Regions from separate parts of the Nocardioides sp. WG-D5 genome, predicted to be linked through region 1. Evidence: riboswitches for the same ligand, from Rfam matches in the RefSeq annotation. Region 1 holds a riboswitch; the other holds the start of a gene.
What was found. Region 1 has a riboswitch for cobalamin ahead of ACWZJV_RS06715 (VWA domain-containing protein). Riboswitches for the same ligand answer to the same signal wherever they lie in the genome.
Positions count from the first base shown of each region.

Region 2: another riboswitch for cobalamin. It lies ahead of ACWZJV_RS22785 (prenyltransferase/squalene oxidase repeat-containing protein); the one in region 1 lies ahead of ACWZJV_RS06715 (VWA domain-containing protein).

Region 1 is NZ_CM132928.1:1,369,573-1,376,639, forward strand. It holds gene ACWZJV_RS06705 (cobyrinate a,c-diamide synthase) at 1-191, opposite strand, end outside; gene cobO (cob(I)yrinic acid a,c-diamide adenosyltransferase) at 185-799, opposite strand; gene ACWZJV_RS06715 (VWA domain-containing protein) at 799-2,916, opposite strand; cobalamin riboswitch at 2,941-3,074, opposite strand; gene cbiE (precorrin-6y C5,15-methyltransferase (decarboxylating) subunit CbiE) at 3,143-4,360, shown strand; gene ACWZJV_RS06725 (IS30 family transposase) at 4,412-5,659, shown strand; gene ACWZJV_RS06730 (HAD family hydrolase) at 5,731-6,366, opposite strand; gene bluB (5,6-dimethylbenzimidazole synthase) at 6,384-7,001, opposite strand; gene cobM (precorrin-4 C(11)-methyltransferase) at 7,001-7,067, opposite strand, start outside.
Region 2 is NZ_CM132928.1:4,699,969-4,707,035, forward strand. It holds gene gatA (Asp-tRNA(Asn)/Glu-tRNA(Gln) amidotransferase subunit GatA) at 1-953, shown strand, start outside; gene gatB (Asp-tRNA(Asn)/Glu-tRNA(Gln) amidotransferase subunit GatB) at 950-2,443, shown strand; gene ACWZJV_RS22775 (NYN domain-containing protein) at 2,584-3,342, shown strand; gene ACWZJV_RS22780 (glycoside hydrolase family 19 protein) at 3,412-4,077, opposite strand; cobalamin riboswitch at 4,158-4,279, shown strand; gene ACWZJV_RS22785 (prenyltransferase/squalene oxidase repeat-containing protein) at 4,346-5,419, shown strand; gene ACWZJV_RS22790 (hypothetical protein) at 5,413-6,033, shown strand; gene ACWZJV_RS22795 (CbiQ family ECF transporter T component) at 6,030-7,067, shown strand, end outside.

The DNA of each region.
Region 1 (7,067 bases):
GGGTCGAGGTTGCGGCCCGGGCGTCCGGTCGCGAGCGCGTGGTAGCCGGGGTCGATGTAGTCCGGGCCGACCTTGTGACCGCTCACGACGGTCCCGGAGGCACGCAGCGCCGCCATCAGCCCGGTCGCGATCGTCGTCTTCCCCGAACCCGTCGAGGGAGCCGCGACCACCAGCCGGGGCAGGGTCACCATTCGATACCCTTCTGGCCCTTCTGCCCGGCGTCCATGGGGTGCTTGATCTTGGTCATCTCGGTGACCAGGTCCGCGACCTCGAGCACGGCGGGATCGGCGTCACGGCCGGTGATGACGACGTGCTGGCGCCCCGGCCGCTCGGCGAGCACCGAGGCCACCTCGGCGGCGTCGACCCAGCCCCACTTGATCGGGTAGGTGAACTCGTCGAGGACGAGCAGGTCGTAGCGCTCGTCGGCCAGGCACCGCTTGATCTCGGCCCAGCCCTCGGCGGCGGCCGCGGCGTGGTCCTCGGCGTCCCCCTGCTTGCGGCTCCAGGACCAGCCGGAGCCCATCTTGTGCCAGTCGACCGGTCCGCCCTCGCCGGTCTCCTCGTGCAGCTTGCCGAGGCGCTCGAGCACGGTCTGCTCGCCGATGCGCCACTTGGCCGACTTGACGAACTGGAAGACCCCGATCCGCCAGCCCTGGTTCCACCCGCGCAGCGCGAGGCCGAACGCGGCGGTCGACTTCCCCTTGCCGGGACCGGTGTGGACCATCACCAGCGGCCGGTTGCGGCGCTGGCGGGTGGTGAGCCCGTCGTCGGGTACGTTCAGCGGCTGTCCCTTCGGCATCAGGCAGCGCCCCTTCCCATGGTCGATCCGGTGAACCCGTGGACGGCCGACGTCAGAGCCTCGGCGCTCACCTCGGCGACGGGGACGTGCTCGGCGCCCAGGTGCTCGGCCAGCTGACGCGCCAGCCCGAGCCGCATCGGTCCGCTCTCGGAGTCGATGACGACGGTGGTGACGCCCAGGCCGGCGACGTACGCGGCGGCCTGCTGCGAGCGGCGGACGGCGTCCTTGCCGTGGGTCTGCGCAGTCTTTCGGGACGAGTTGGCGCGACCGTCGGTGACGACCACCAGCAGCGGCCGCAGATCGGGGTCACGCAGGTGCTCGCGCTGCAGCACGCGGGCGGCCTCGAGGAGACCTTCGGCCAGCGGCGTACGTCCTCCGGCGGGCACCTCGTCGAGACGGGCGGCTGCGAGGTCGACCGACCCGGTCGGCGGCAGCACCAGCTCGGCGCCCTCGCCGCGGAAGGTGATCATCCCGACCTTGTCGCGGCGCCGGTAGGCGTCGAGGAGCAGCGAGAGGACCGCAGCCTTCACCTGCGCCATCCGCTTGCGCGCGGCCATGGACCCGGACGCGTCCACGCAGAAGAGCACCAGGTTGGCCTCGCGACCCTCACGGACCGCGGTGCGGAGGTCCTCGATCCGCAGCTCGACCTTCGCGGACGTACGTTGGCGGGCGGCCTGCTTGCCCGCGGCCGCCTTGAGCGTCTCGACGAGGTGGAGCGAGCCGCGGACGCTGGTGTTCGCGCCGATCCGGCGGCCGCTGCTGCCGATCGCCTTGCTCCGGCCGCCGGTGCGGCCGGTGCCCAGGCCGGTGACGGTCAGGAGGCGGGGGCGGTAGGCCGGGGCGGCGGCGGTGACGGACTCGCCTGCGACGCCGGAAGGAGATTGGGCCTGGTCGGGTGCGTCATCGGCTGTGTTGGTCTCGACACCGCTCGCTTCGCTCGCGGGCTCGACCGACGGGGGTTCCGCGTCGGTCGAACCGTCCTCCGCGTCGGTCGAGCCGCCGGAGCCGCTAGGCGGAGGCGTGTCGAGACCAACAGAGTCTTCGCTGTCCGAGCCATCCGAAGGCCCACCCTCCGGGGGCTCCGGCGGCAGCTCCTCGTCGCCGAGGATGCGGTCGAGCAGGTCCTCGTCGAGCCCCGGAGCGTCGAAGGGGTTGCGACGGCGGCGGTGCGGAAGGGCCAGGAGTGCGGCCCGGCGGATGTCTTCGCGGGTGACCTCGGAGCGCCCGGCCCAGGCCGCGTGGGCGACCGCGGTGCGGGCGGTGACGATGTCGGCGCGCAGCCCGTCGACCTCGAAGGCCGCGCAGACCTCGGCGATCTTGAGCAGCCCCGGTGCGGTGAGCCGGACCTTCCCGACCAGCGCACGGGCGGCGGAGACCCGGGCGGTCAGGTCACGCTCGGCGGCCACATAGCGCTCGACGAACGCGGGAGCGTCCAGGTCGAAGGCCATCCGGCGGCGTACGACCTCCGCCCGGAGGGCGGGATCGCGAGGAGCGGCGACCTCGACGGTGAGCCCGAAGCGGTCCAGCAGCTGCGGGCGCAGCTCACCCTCCTCGGGGTTCATGGTGCCGATCAGCACGAACCGGGCGGCGTGCTCGACCGAGACCCCGTCGCGCTCGACCGAGACCCGGCCCATCGCGGCCGCGTCCAGGAGCAGGTCGACCAGGTGGTCGTGGAGCAGGTTGACCTCGTCGACGTAGAGCAGGCCGCGGTGGGCCCGGGCGAGCAGCCCCGGCTCGAACTCGACCGCACCGCGCGACAGCGCGCTCTCCAGATGGAGGGAGCCGACGACCCGGTCCTCGGTGGCACCGACCGGGAGCTCGACCAGCCGCACCGGCCGGCTCTCCACGACCGCGGCAGACCCGAACGGCCCGTCCGGCGACTCCGCGGACGGGTCGGCGGGATCGATCGAGAACCGGTCCCCCGCATAGACCGAGATCGAGGGCAGCACGGCCGCCAGGCCGCGTACGGCCGTCGACTTCGCGGTCCCCTTCTCGCCACGGACCAGGACCCCGCCGATCTCCGGGGAGATCGTGGTGAGCACGAGCGCGAGGCCCATGTCGTCGAGGTCGTCCGCCTGACAGCCGAGGACGGCAGAAAATGGATAGTGCACCGGCATGAGAGGCTCCCGCTCCCTATCGCGTTGGATGGATGGACGCGGGGCCGGTCTTCGGACTTGCCGAGTCCCCCGTGTGGGGCTCGGTTCACCGCAGCGGGCCTGTGCCGGAATCTCACCGGCTTCCCAGATTCTCCCGTCCCACCGTCCTCACCAGCTCTCCTCTCGAGCCGATGACTGGGCAGTCGGGGCACCTCGCGCCTGTGCGGTCACTGTAGCGTCTGGCCTCATGATCGTCGTGGTGGGCATCGGTGCCGGGGGTTGGGACGAGATCCCCGTACGTCACCAGCAGCTGATCCAGGACGCCGCGACCCTCCTCGGCGGCAAGCGTCATCTCGACCTCGTCCCCGACGTCCCCGGCCAGCGGCGCGAGCCCTGGCCCTCGCCGCTGCGCGAGGGGCTCCCGGCCCTGCTCGAGTCGCTGCCGGCGGACGTCCCCGTGGTCGCGCTGGCCTCGGGCGACCCGCTGGTCTCCGGCATCGGCACGACCCTGATCGACCTGCTCGGAGCAGCGAACGTACGCATCGAGCCGACCGTCTCCTCCGTCGCCCTCGCCCGCGCCCGGATGGGCTGGCCGGCCGAGTCGTGCGTGGCCGTGAGTCTGGTCGGCCGCGACGCGTCGCTGGTCGCCCGTGAGCTCGCCCCCGGCCGCCGGATCCTGGCCCTCTCCTCCGACGGGTCGACCCCGGCCGATCTCGCGAACCTGCTGGTCACGAGCGGGTTCGGCGCGTCGACGATGACCGTCCTGGGCGAGCTTGGCGCCGAGACCGAGAGCGCACGAACGGGGACGGCCTCGACCTGGGCGGGCGAGTCACCGCGGCTCAACATCGTCGCGATCGAGTGCGTCGGCGCGCCCTCTCTCGGCTGGGCTGCGGGCCTGCCGGACGACGTCTTCGAGAACGACGGCCAGCTGACCAAGCGCGATCTGCGCGCCTCGGCCCTGGCCCGACTGGCACCCACTCCGGGGGCGCACCTGTGGGACGTCGGCGCCGGCGCCGGCTCGGTCGGGATCGAGTGGATGCGGGCCCACCCCTCCTGCACCACGACGGCCATCGAGGCCAGCCCCGAGCGGGCCGCCAGGATCGCCCGCAACGCGGCCCGCCTCGGCGTACCCGGCCTCGCCGTCGTCGAGGGCCGCGCCCCCGACGCCCTGGCCGGCCTCCGCTCCCCCGACGCGATCTTCATCGGCGGCGGCGCGACCCGCCCCGGCGTCCTCGACACCTGCCTCGCCGCCCTCCGCCCCGGCGGTCGTCTCGTCGTCCACGGCGTCACGCTGGAGACCGAGCAGCTCCTGGCGCGACAGCATGCCGAGCTGGGCGGCGAGCTGACCCGGATCTCCGTGGAGTCCGTCGACACGATCGGCACCTTCCGCGGCTGGGCGCCCCAGCGCACGGTGGTGCAGTGGGCCTACAGCGCGCGCCCTTTACTAGACGATGACACCTTGTGAAGGCGGTGGACTCAACCGGTCGAAGCAACGCTGAGTTGAAGGAGCGTTGTGATGCCGACGGGGAAGCCCTTTTCACAGGAGTGTCGTTCTCGAGTCGTGGATCTGATCTGTGCGGGTATGTCGGCACGGCGGGCTGCTGATGTGGTCGGCGTGGCGAAACCGACCGCGGTGCTGTGGTGGCATCAGGCTTGCCCAGTGCCGATTCCACTTGAGCAGGGTGCGTTACGGGGTGGGCTGGGCACAGTGCTACAGAGTGACCCGAGTGTCCCCGGTACCGACCGTGCAGGCCGTCAGCGTCGTTGTTTGACCGCCCAGGATCGTGCGGTGATCGCTGCAGGACTGGCTGATCGGTGGTCGCAGGCCAAGATCGCTGCGGTGATCGGGCGGGATAGGTCGGTGGTGTGCCGCGAGGTCGCCCGCAACACCGGCCACGATGGTGTCTATCGCGGTGAGGTGGCTCATCGGGCAGCCCACCAGCGCCGCCGGCGTCCCAAGGAGTTCAAGCTGGCCGCGAACCCACGACTGTCTCGGCTGATCGAGACCTGGATGGACCAGGGCTGGTCACCCGGGTTGATCGCGGCGGTGCTGCGCACCGATCACCCCGGTGCCGATCCGGCTGCGAGGATGGGACGGGTGAGTCACGAGACGATCTACCGGGCCCTCTATGTTCAAACCCGCGGTCAGCTCCGAGCCGATCTACATCGATGCCTCTCTACTCGGCGCAAGGCCCGCAAACCTCGTGGCCGTTCCAGCCATGACCCCAGCAAGAACGCCTATGCCGAGGCATTCAAGATCAGTCAACGACCTGCCGAGGTCGCTGACCGAGCCGTTCCGGGGCGCTGGGAGGGCGACTTGATCCTCGGGAGCGGGAACGGCTCAGCGATCGGCACCTTGGTCGAACGCACCACCCGGTTCGTGATCCTGCTCCACCTGCCCGGTCGCCACGACGCCGAGACCGTTGCTGAAGCGATGATCCGCGAGATGGGCACGCTGCCCGATCACCTACGACGCTCGATCACCTGGGACCGTGGCCTTGAACTTGCCCGCTACCAGCACATCCAGGTCGAGCTCGGCACCACCATCTACTTCGCCGATCCACACTCCCCCTGGCAGCGAGGATCCAACGAGAACACCAACCGGCTCCTCAGACACTGGTTCGAGAAGAGCAGCGACCTCTCACGCCACACTCCCCAAGACCTCCAACGCATCGCCGACACCCTCAACCAACGCCCACGCCCTACCCTTGACCTACAGACGCCGGCCCAACGGCTGGCCCAGCTGCTGAACCCAGCAGCCTGACCAACCGTTGCTTCGACCGGTTGAGTCCACCGGCTTCACAAAGTGTCATCGTCTAGTAAAAGATCCGCAGATCATGCGAGGACGATGTGCTTCAGCTCTCCCAAGGTGTCGATCCGGTAAGTAGCCCGGGAGAAGTCCTGAGTGCCGGTGAAGTCGTTGTGTACGACCACGCAGTCGATCCCGGCCGCGACGGCCGAGCTGAGACCTCGGGACGAGTCCTCGACGACGAGCGCCTCCTCCTTGGCCGCCCCGAACCGCCTCAAGGCGGTCAGATAGGGCTCCGGGTGCGGTTTGGAATGCTCGTAGTCCTCGCGGACGAGGACGAAGTCCATGAACCCCCTGAGCTGACGGTGTTCGTGGATCACCTCGAAATCAGCGCGCTTCGCCGTCGTCACGATGGCCATCCGAACGTGCTTCGACAGCTCCGCCAGCACCTCGACGACACCCTCGATCTCGATCGCCTCGGTCCGCAGATACTCCTGGTAGTAGGCGTCGCGAACCTCCCGCAGCCTGTCGATGACCCGCTCGTCGACGCCGGCCGCTCGCGCCTGCTCCCAGGTCCCCAGACCCAGGCTCATGTCCCGGAGATACCGCTCCTGGTCCAACGTCACATCGATCGCAGCCAAGGCTCGCGCCCCGGCCCTGAAGTACCAGGGCTCGGTGTCCACCAGGACACCGTCATGGTCGAAGAGGATGTACTTCTTCACCCGCCGATTCTGACCGACTACCCGAACTTCTCCTCGTGGACCACGGTCGAGAGCGGTGAGCGGTGGCGCCAGCCGAAGCGCTCCAGGTCGGGGACGTCGGGGAGTTCGGCGACGGGTCCGACGCAGAGCCAGGCGACAGGGCGTACGCCCTCCGGCATCCCGACCAGGTCGCGCAGGAACTCCTCGCGGTAGAAGCTGACCCAGCCGACGCCGAGGCCCTCGGCGGTGGCGGCGAGCCAGAGGTTCTGGATGGCGCAGACGACCGAGTAGAGGCCGGCGTCGGCGATGGCGTGGCGGCCGAGGACGTTGGGGCCGCCGCGGCTCGGGTCGTAGCCGACCACGATGCCCAGGCCGGACTCGCGGATGCCCTCGATCTTGATCCGGGAGAAGGTCTCGGCCCGCTCGCCGGACAGGGTGGCGGCGAAGGTCTCCCGCTCGGTCGCGACGTGGGTGTGGAAGCGCTCGAGGCGGTCGGCGTCGCGTACGAGCACGAAGTCCCACGGCTGCGACATCCCCACGCTCGGCGCGGCGTGGGCGGCGGAGAGGACCCGATCCAGGACCTCGGGTGCGACCGGCTCGCCGGTGAACTCCGCGCGAGTGTCGCGGCGACGGTTGATGGCGTCGTAGAGGTCCATCAGGCACCTCCCGACCCGGTGGTCGAGCTGGTCGAGACCCGCGGGCGAGCCGCGTCGTAGAGGAAC
Region 2 (7,067 bases), 2.6 Mb from region 1:
AGCCGGGTGCCGTCACCGGCACCGTCGGCGTGAAGCCGACCTACGGCTCGGTCTCCCGCTACGGCCTGGTCGCCCTGGCCAACTCGCTGGACCAGGTCGGCCCGGTGACCCGCACCGTCCTCGACTCGGCGCTCCTTCACGAGCTCATCGGCGGTCACGACCCGCTCGACTCCACCTCGACCACGACCCCGGTGACCGGACTCGTCGACGCGGCCCGCGCGGGCGCGACCGGCGACCTGAAGGGCGTCAAGGTCGGCGTCATCAAGGAGCTGGCCGGCGAGGGCTGGGCGCCCGACGTGATGGCCAAGTTCAACGAGTCGGTCGACATCCTCACCAAGCTGGGTGCCGACGTCGTCGAGGTCTCCACCCCGAGCTTCAAGCACGCGATGGCGGCCTACTACCTGATCCTGCCGGCGGAGTGCTCCTCCAACCTGGCCAAGTTCGACGCGATGCGCTACGGCCTGCGGGTCACCCCCGACGGCGACCCCAGCGCCGAGGACGTGATGAAGGCCAGCCGCGACGCCGGGTTCGGCGACGAGGTCAAGCGCCGCATCATCCTCGGCACCTACGCGCTGAGCAGCGGCTACTACGACGCCTACTACGGCCAGGCGCAGAAGATCCGCACGCTGATCATCGAGGACTTCAAGAAGGCCTTCGAGCAGGTCGACGTACTGGTCTCGCCGACGTCCCCGTCGACGGCGTTCCCGCTGGGCGCGAAGCTCGACGACCCGCTCGCGATGTACATGCAGGACCTGGCCACCATCCCGGCCAACCTGGCCGGCACGCCCGGCATCTCCGTCCCGGCCGGGGTCTCCGACGTGGACGGGCTTCCCGTCGGCGTACAGTTCCTGGCGCCGGTCCTGGAGGACGCCCGTCTCTACCGCGTCGGTGCCGCGCTCGAGGGCGCCATCGGCCCGGTGCTCTCGATCGACAAGCTGGAGGTGGCCCGATGACGGAGACTCTCGTCCCGTTCGACGAGGTGCTGGAGCGCTACGACCCGGCCTTCGGGCTCGAGGTGCACGTCGAGCTCAACACCAACACCAAGATGTTCTGCGGCTGCCCGGCGACCTTCGGCGGCGAGCCCAACTCCCAGGTCTGCCCGACCTGCCTCGGCCTGCCCGGCTCGATGCCGGTCGTGAACGCCAAGGCCGTGGAGTCGGCGATCCGGATCGGGCTCGCGCTCAACGGGTCGATCGCGGAGTGGTGCCGGTTCGCCCGGAAGAACTACTTCTACCCGGACATGCCGAAGAACTTCCAGACCTCGCAGTATGACGAGCCGATCGTCTACGACGGCTACCTCGACGTCGAGGTCGAGGGGGAGACCTTCCGCATCGAGATCGAGCGCGCCCACATGGAGGAGGACACCGGCAAGACCACCCACATCGGTGGCGCCACCGGCCGCATCCACGGCGCCGACTACTCGCTGGTCGACTACAACCGCGCCGGCATCCCGCTGATCGAGATCGTCACCCGCCCGATCCTCGGCACCGGCGCCAAGGCGCCGCTCGTGGCCAAGGCCTACGTCGCCGCGCTGCGCGAGATCCTGCTCGGTCTGGGTGTCTCCGACGTACGCATGGACCAGGGCTCGATGCGCTGCGACGTCAACCTGTCGCTGTCCCCGAAGGGCTCCGACAAGCTCGGCACCCGCACCGAGACGAAGAACGTGAACTCGCTGCGCTCGGTCGAGCGGGCCGTACGTTTCGAGATGTCGCGCCACGCCGGGATCCTCGACGCGGGGGAGGCGATCTTCCAGGAGACCCGCCACTTCCACGAGGACACCGGCACCACCTCGGCCGGGCGGCCGAAGTCGGACGCCGACGACTACCGCTACTTCCCCGAGCCGGATCTCGTCCCGGTCGCGCCGAGCCGTGAGTGGGTCGAGGAGCTGCGCGGCACGCTGCCCGAGCCGCCAGCCGACAAGCGCGCGCGGCTGCAGGCCGAGTGGGGCTACTCCGACCTGGAGATGCGTGACGTCTGGGCCGCCGGTGCACTGACGCTGATCGAGTCGACCGTCGCCGAGGGGGCTTCCGCCCAGGCCGCGCGCAAGTGGTGGATGGCCGAGCTCTCCCGGGCCGCCAACGACCGCGGCGTCGAGCTGGCCGAGGTCGGGGTCACCCCCGCCCAGGTCGCCGAGGTGCAGAAGCTGGTCGACGGCGGCTCGCTGACCGACAAGCTCGCCCGCCAGGTCTTCGAGGGCCTGCTGGCCGGTGAGGGCACGGTCGCCGAGATCGTCGACGCCCGCGGCCTCGCCGTGGTCTCCGACGACGGTGCGCTCGGCGCAGCCGTCGACGAGGCGATCGACGCCCAGCCCGCTGTCGCCGAGAAGATCCGAGGCGGCAACCAGGCCGCGGCCGGTGCCCTCATCGGTGCGGTCATGAAGGCGACCGGCGGCAAGGCCGACGCCAAGCGCGTCCGCGAGCTGATCCTGGAGAAGCTCGCCTGATGTAGCGACTGTGTTGGTCTCGACACGCTCGGCCGCAGCCGGCCTCCCGGCTCGACCAGCGTGCGCTGGTCGAGCCGCCGGAGCCGCTAGGCGAAGGCGTGTCGAGACCAACACATTCCTCTTCCTGCCACACTGATCCGGTGACCGAGCCCTTCCGCATCGCCCTGCTCATCGACGCCGACAACGCCCCCGCGGCCAAGATCGACGCGATCCTCAACGACCTGGCCGAGTACGGCGAGGTGACGATCCGCCGGGCCTACGGGAACTGGACCAAGCCCGAGCTGAAGGGGTGGATCGAGGAGCTGCACGACGCCGCGATCCGGCCGATGCAGCAGTTCGACCTGACCGCCCACAAGAACGCCTCCGACATGGCGCTCGCCATCGACGCCGTCGAGCTGCTGCATGCGGCGATCCCGGACGCGTTCGCGCTGGTCTCCTCCGACTCCGACTTCACCCCGCTGGTGCACTATCTGCGGGAGAAGGGACGCGCGGTCTACGGCTACGGCCGGGAGAAGACGCCGGCGCCGTTCAAGAGCGCCTGCACCCGGTTCACCGTGGTGGAGAAGCTCGGCGGCTCCGAGGAGGAGACCGACGCCGACGCCGAGGCCGGCGCCACCCCCGCCCGCAAGCCGTCCTCCTCGGCGACCACGGGGCAGGTGCTGAAGCGCAACGCCCGGTTGATCCAGCTGCTGCGCAACTCCATCGCCGCGGCCGCCGACGACGACGGCTGGGCCCTGGTCGGCACGGTCGTCTCGCGCATCCGCAACCAGTCCTCCGAGGATCCCCGCAACTACGGCTACGCCACCTGGACCAAGCTCATCAAGGCGATCGACCTCTTCGAGCTCAAGGACGAGGGCACCTCGGCGATCGCGGTCAGCGACAAGCGCATCAAGAAGTGAGCGAGCGTCAGCGAGCGACCCACGAGATCAACGCGGCGGCGTGACGTATGTCTGTACGACGTCGTACTGCTAGGAGGCGTCCGCGGTGCGGTCCTGGTCGTCTGCCTTCTTCGGCTTCGGGCGGGTGCAGTCGATCCCCTTGGGCACCGAGCCGTTGAGGTGCTTCAGCGCGGCCTTGAAGTCGCGGCAGCGCTCGGCGTCCTCCTCCTTGTTGTGGGGATAGCCGATCGCCGCGTTGACCTTGCCCATCTCGAGGTCGTCGGCGAGCGGGTTGATGTCGCGGGCGACGGTCCAGTACCACCGCGAGATCGGCGCGCTGTGGTCCAGCGACCGAGCCAGCTCGGGGCGGCGGCGCAGGTCGATCCCGAAGTAGGCGCCGGCGTCGGTGTAGTTGGCCTCGCCGGTCAGCTGGATGTAGCCGCGGCCGGCGTACTTCCGCTTGTCGCGGGGGCCCTTGGCGTCGTGGTGGAAGGAGCTCTCGTTGGCGAGCGTGGCCAGGTAGGCCGCCTGCCGGTAGGGGGTCGTGATCCGAGCGTCGTCCATGGCGCGGTTGAGCGTCGGCAGCCCGGTCTCGACGGTCTTCTTGTTCCCGACCTTGTCGCCGAACATGGCGACGAGGTCGTCGTACGTGACCGAGGTCCGATCCGGTGCCGCGAGAGCCGTCGTGGTCGGGCAGAGAGCGAGAAGGGTGGCCGAGATCGAGGTTGCGACAAGGCCGAGAATCCGGTGGCGCATGGGGACAGAGTGACTGCTCGACGGCGATCCCGCAAGCAGGGCGTGCGCGGCATAGGATTGCCCCGCATCAAAGCAGAGCCTCAATCAACACACGCCGTGGTGGGGGAAGCCGGTCGAATCCCGGCGCTGACCCGCAACCGTAGGCCCAGGACATCGAGGGTCCTGAGCGAGCCGGAGCACCTGCCGACGGACGCGTACTGACCTGACGCTGTCGTGGAAAGCAGCGGGTCGGCCCTGGGCCTTCCCGACGAACAGCGCGGAAGGAACCATGAAGAAGACCGTCCTCGGTGGCATCGCCGCCGCCCTCGCCCTCACCTCGCTCGCCGGCTGCGGCGAGAAGGCCGTCGAGGAGGGGGAGAAGCCCGCCTACGACGCGAAGGTGTCCACCTCGGTGGCCGACTGGCTCGTCGCCCAGGCCCCGAAGGGTGTGGCCCACAACGCGCAGTACGGCACCGACGACTTCGGCCTCAGCGCCGACATCGGGATCGCGCTGGCCGAGGTCGGCGGCTACGACGAGGAGATCGCCACGATCGTCGCGGCCGTGATGAAGAACAAGAAGGCCTACACCTCGCCGGGGTTCGGCACGGTCACCTCGGCCGGGGCCACGGCCAAGGCGCTCGTCCTCCAGCAGAACGTCGACGCCTCCGACCCCGGTCTGCTGAAGCAGCTCGAGGGCACCGTCGCCGAGAACGGCCGCATCGCCGACGAGCTCGACCCCAAGAACAAGAAGGCGGCCGACTACTCCAACACCATCGGCCAGTCGTACGCCGTGTGGGCGCTGAGCAACGCGGAGAGCAAGGAGGCCACGGCCGCCGCGGAGTTCCTGGCCGGGCAGCAGTGCGAGGAGGGCTGGTTCCGGGTCACGTTCACCGCCGACCCCGCGGCCGCCGACCAGACCTGCGACGCCGACCCGAAGGCCGCGCCGGACGCCGACGCCACTGCGTTCGCGCTGATCGCGCTGTCCTCGGTGGCCTCTCCCGAGGCCGAGAAGGCGGTCGAGGCAGGCGTCGAGTGGCTGAAGGAGACCCAGGCCGAGGACGGGTCCTTCAAGGCCGCCACCGGCAACATCGCCAACTCCAACACCACCGGCCTGGCCGGGTGGGCGTTCGGGCGCGCCGGGGAGACCGACGCCGCCGAGAAGGCGGCGTCCTGGGTCGCCGAGCACGTCGTGACCTGCGGCGACGACGTCGGCGCGGTGGCCTACGACGACGCCGCCCTGACCGAGGGCAACACCAAGGGGCTGACCAAGGAGTCCGAGGGGATGTACCGCCTCGCGGCCGCCCAGGCGCTGCCGTCGCTGGTCTACCTGCCCAAGGACGCGACCGCGAAGAGCTCGTGCTGATCCTGCGGTCCGCTCGCGTGGCCCTGGCGACCCTCGCCGGGGCCACCGCACTCGTCGTCACCCCCGCCTCCGCGTCGGCCGCCGTCTCGCGGTCTGACGAGGCGTGTGACGGCGTCACCGTCGTCGTCGAGCCCAACGCGCTGGGCGGCGACCCCGAGGTCACCTGCGTCCGGCCCGAGGAGGGCGACACCGGCGCCGACCTCTTCGAGAAGGCAGGACATCCGCTCACCTACGTGACCTCGATGCCCAGCGTCGTCTGCCGCGTCGACGGCCGGCCGAAGAACGCCGGCTGCGCCCAGATGCCGCCCGCCGACGCCTACTGGTCGCTGTGGGTCACCGACGAATCCGGGGCCTGGAGCTATGCCTCCAGAAATGTTACCGAAATCAGCGTGACCTCCGGGCAGGGTGTTGCGTTCACGTGGATAGACGACGATGTCGTTACCGCTCCGGCGACGGAGCTTGGGGATGCTGTGGGGGCGCCCTCAAGCCCGTCGCCGGAGTTATCTCCGGAGAACTCACCCTCCGAGCCCCGGCAGCTGCCTGTCTGGGTCGCTCCCGCCGGGATCCTCGCCCTCTTCTCCGTCGCCGGTGTCGTGTGGTGGCGTCGGCGATGAGCACGCTGATCCGCACAGCCGCGGTCGCGCGCCTGCCCCGGGATCTGCACCCCGTCGCGTGGTGGGTGTGGGCGATCGGCCTGGCTGCGTACGCCTCCTTCACCACCAACCTGCTGCTGCTCCTGCTGCTGGTGGGGGTGGTCTCGGTCGTGGTCGCGGCCCGCCGCGGGGAGCAACCGTGGGCGAAGGCGTTCCGGCTCTACGTCGGCCTCGCCCTGTTCATCGTGGCGACCCGGGTGCTCTTCCGGGTGCTCCTGGGCGCCGTGCCGGGTCACGTGCTCATCTACCTGCCCGAGATCCCGCTTCCCGAATGGGTGCTGGGGATCCGGCTGCTCGGGCCGCTCACCCGCGAGGCGCTGCTGGCCGGCCTCTACGACGGCATGCGGCTCGGCGTGATCGTGATCTGCGTCGGTGCGGCCAACGCGCTGGCCAACCCGAAGCGACTGCTGCGGTCGCTGCCGCCGGCGCTCTACGAGATCGGCACCGCGGTCGTGGTCGCGGTGACCGTGCTGCCCCAGCTGGCCGAGTCGGTGCAGCGGGTCCGTGCCGCGCAGCGGCTGCGGGCAGGGGCGACCGGGAGGGTCAAGCGGCTGCGCCGCTTCCTGGTCCCGGTGCTCGAGGACGCGCTGGAGCGGTCGATGGCGCTCGCGGCCGGCATGGACACGCGTGGCTACGGACGTACGGCCGGGGTCCCCGTCGCCACCAGGCGGGTCACCTCGGTGCTCATGCTGGTCTCGCTCGTCGGGCTCTGTGCCGGTGTCTACGCGGTGCTGGACGGGACCACGCCGGGCTGGCTGGCGACCAGCATGCTGGTGCTCGGCGTCGGGGCCGCGGCCATCGGGCTGAGGTTGGCCGGTCGCCGGGTTTCCCGGACCGTCTACCGGCCGGACCGGTGGCGCTGGCCGGAGGTCGTGGTGGGGCTGAGCGGGATCGTCGTCGCGACCGCGGGCTGGTGGGTCGCCCGGTCACAGGTCCCGGTGGCCTTCCCCGGCGTGAGCGCCGCGCCCGGGGTCACCCTGACCGCGATGGCAGGC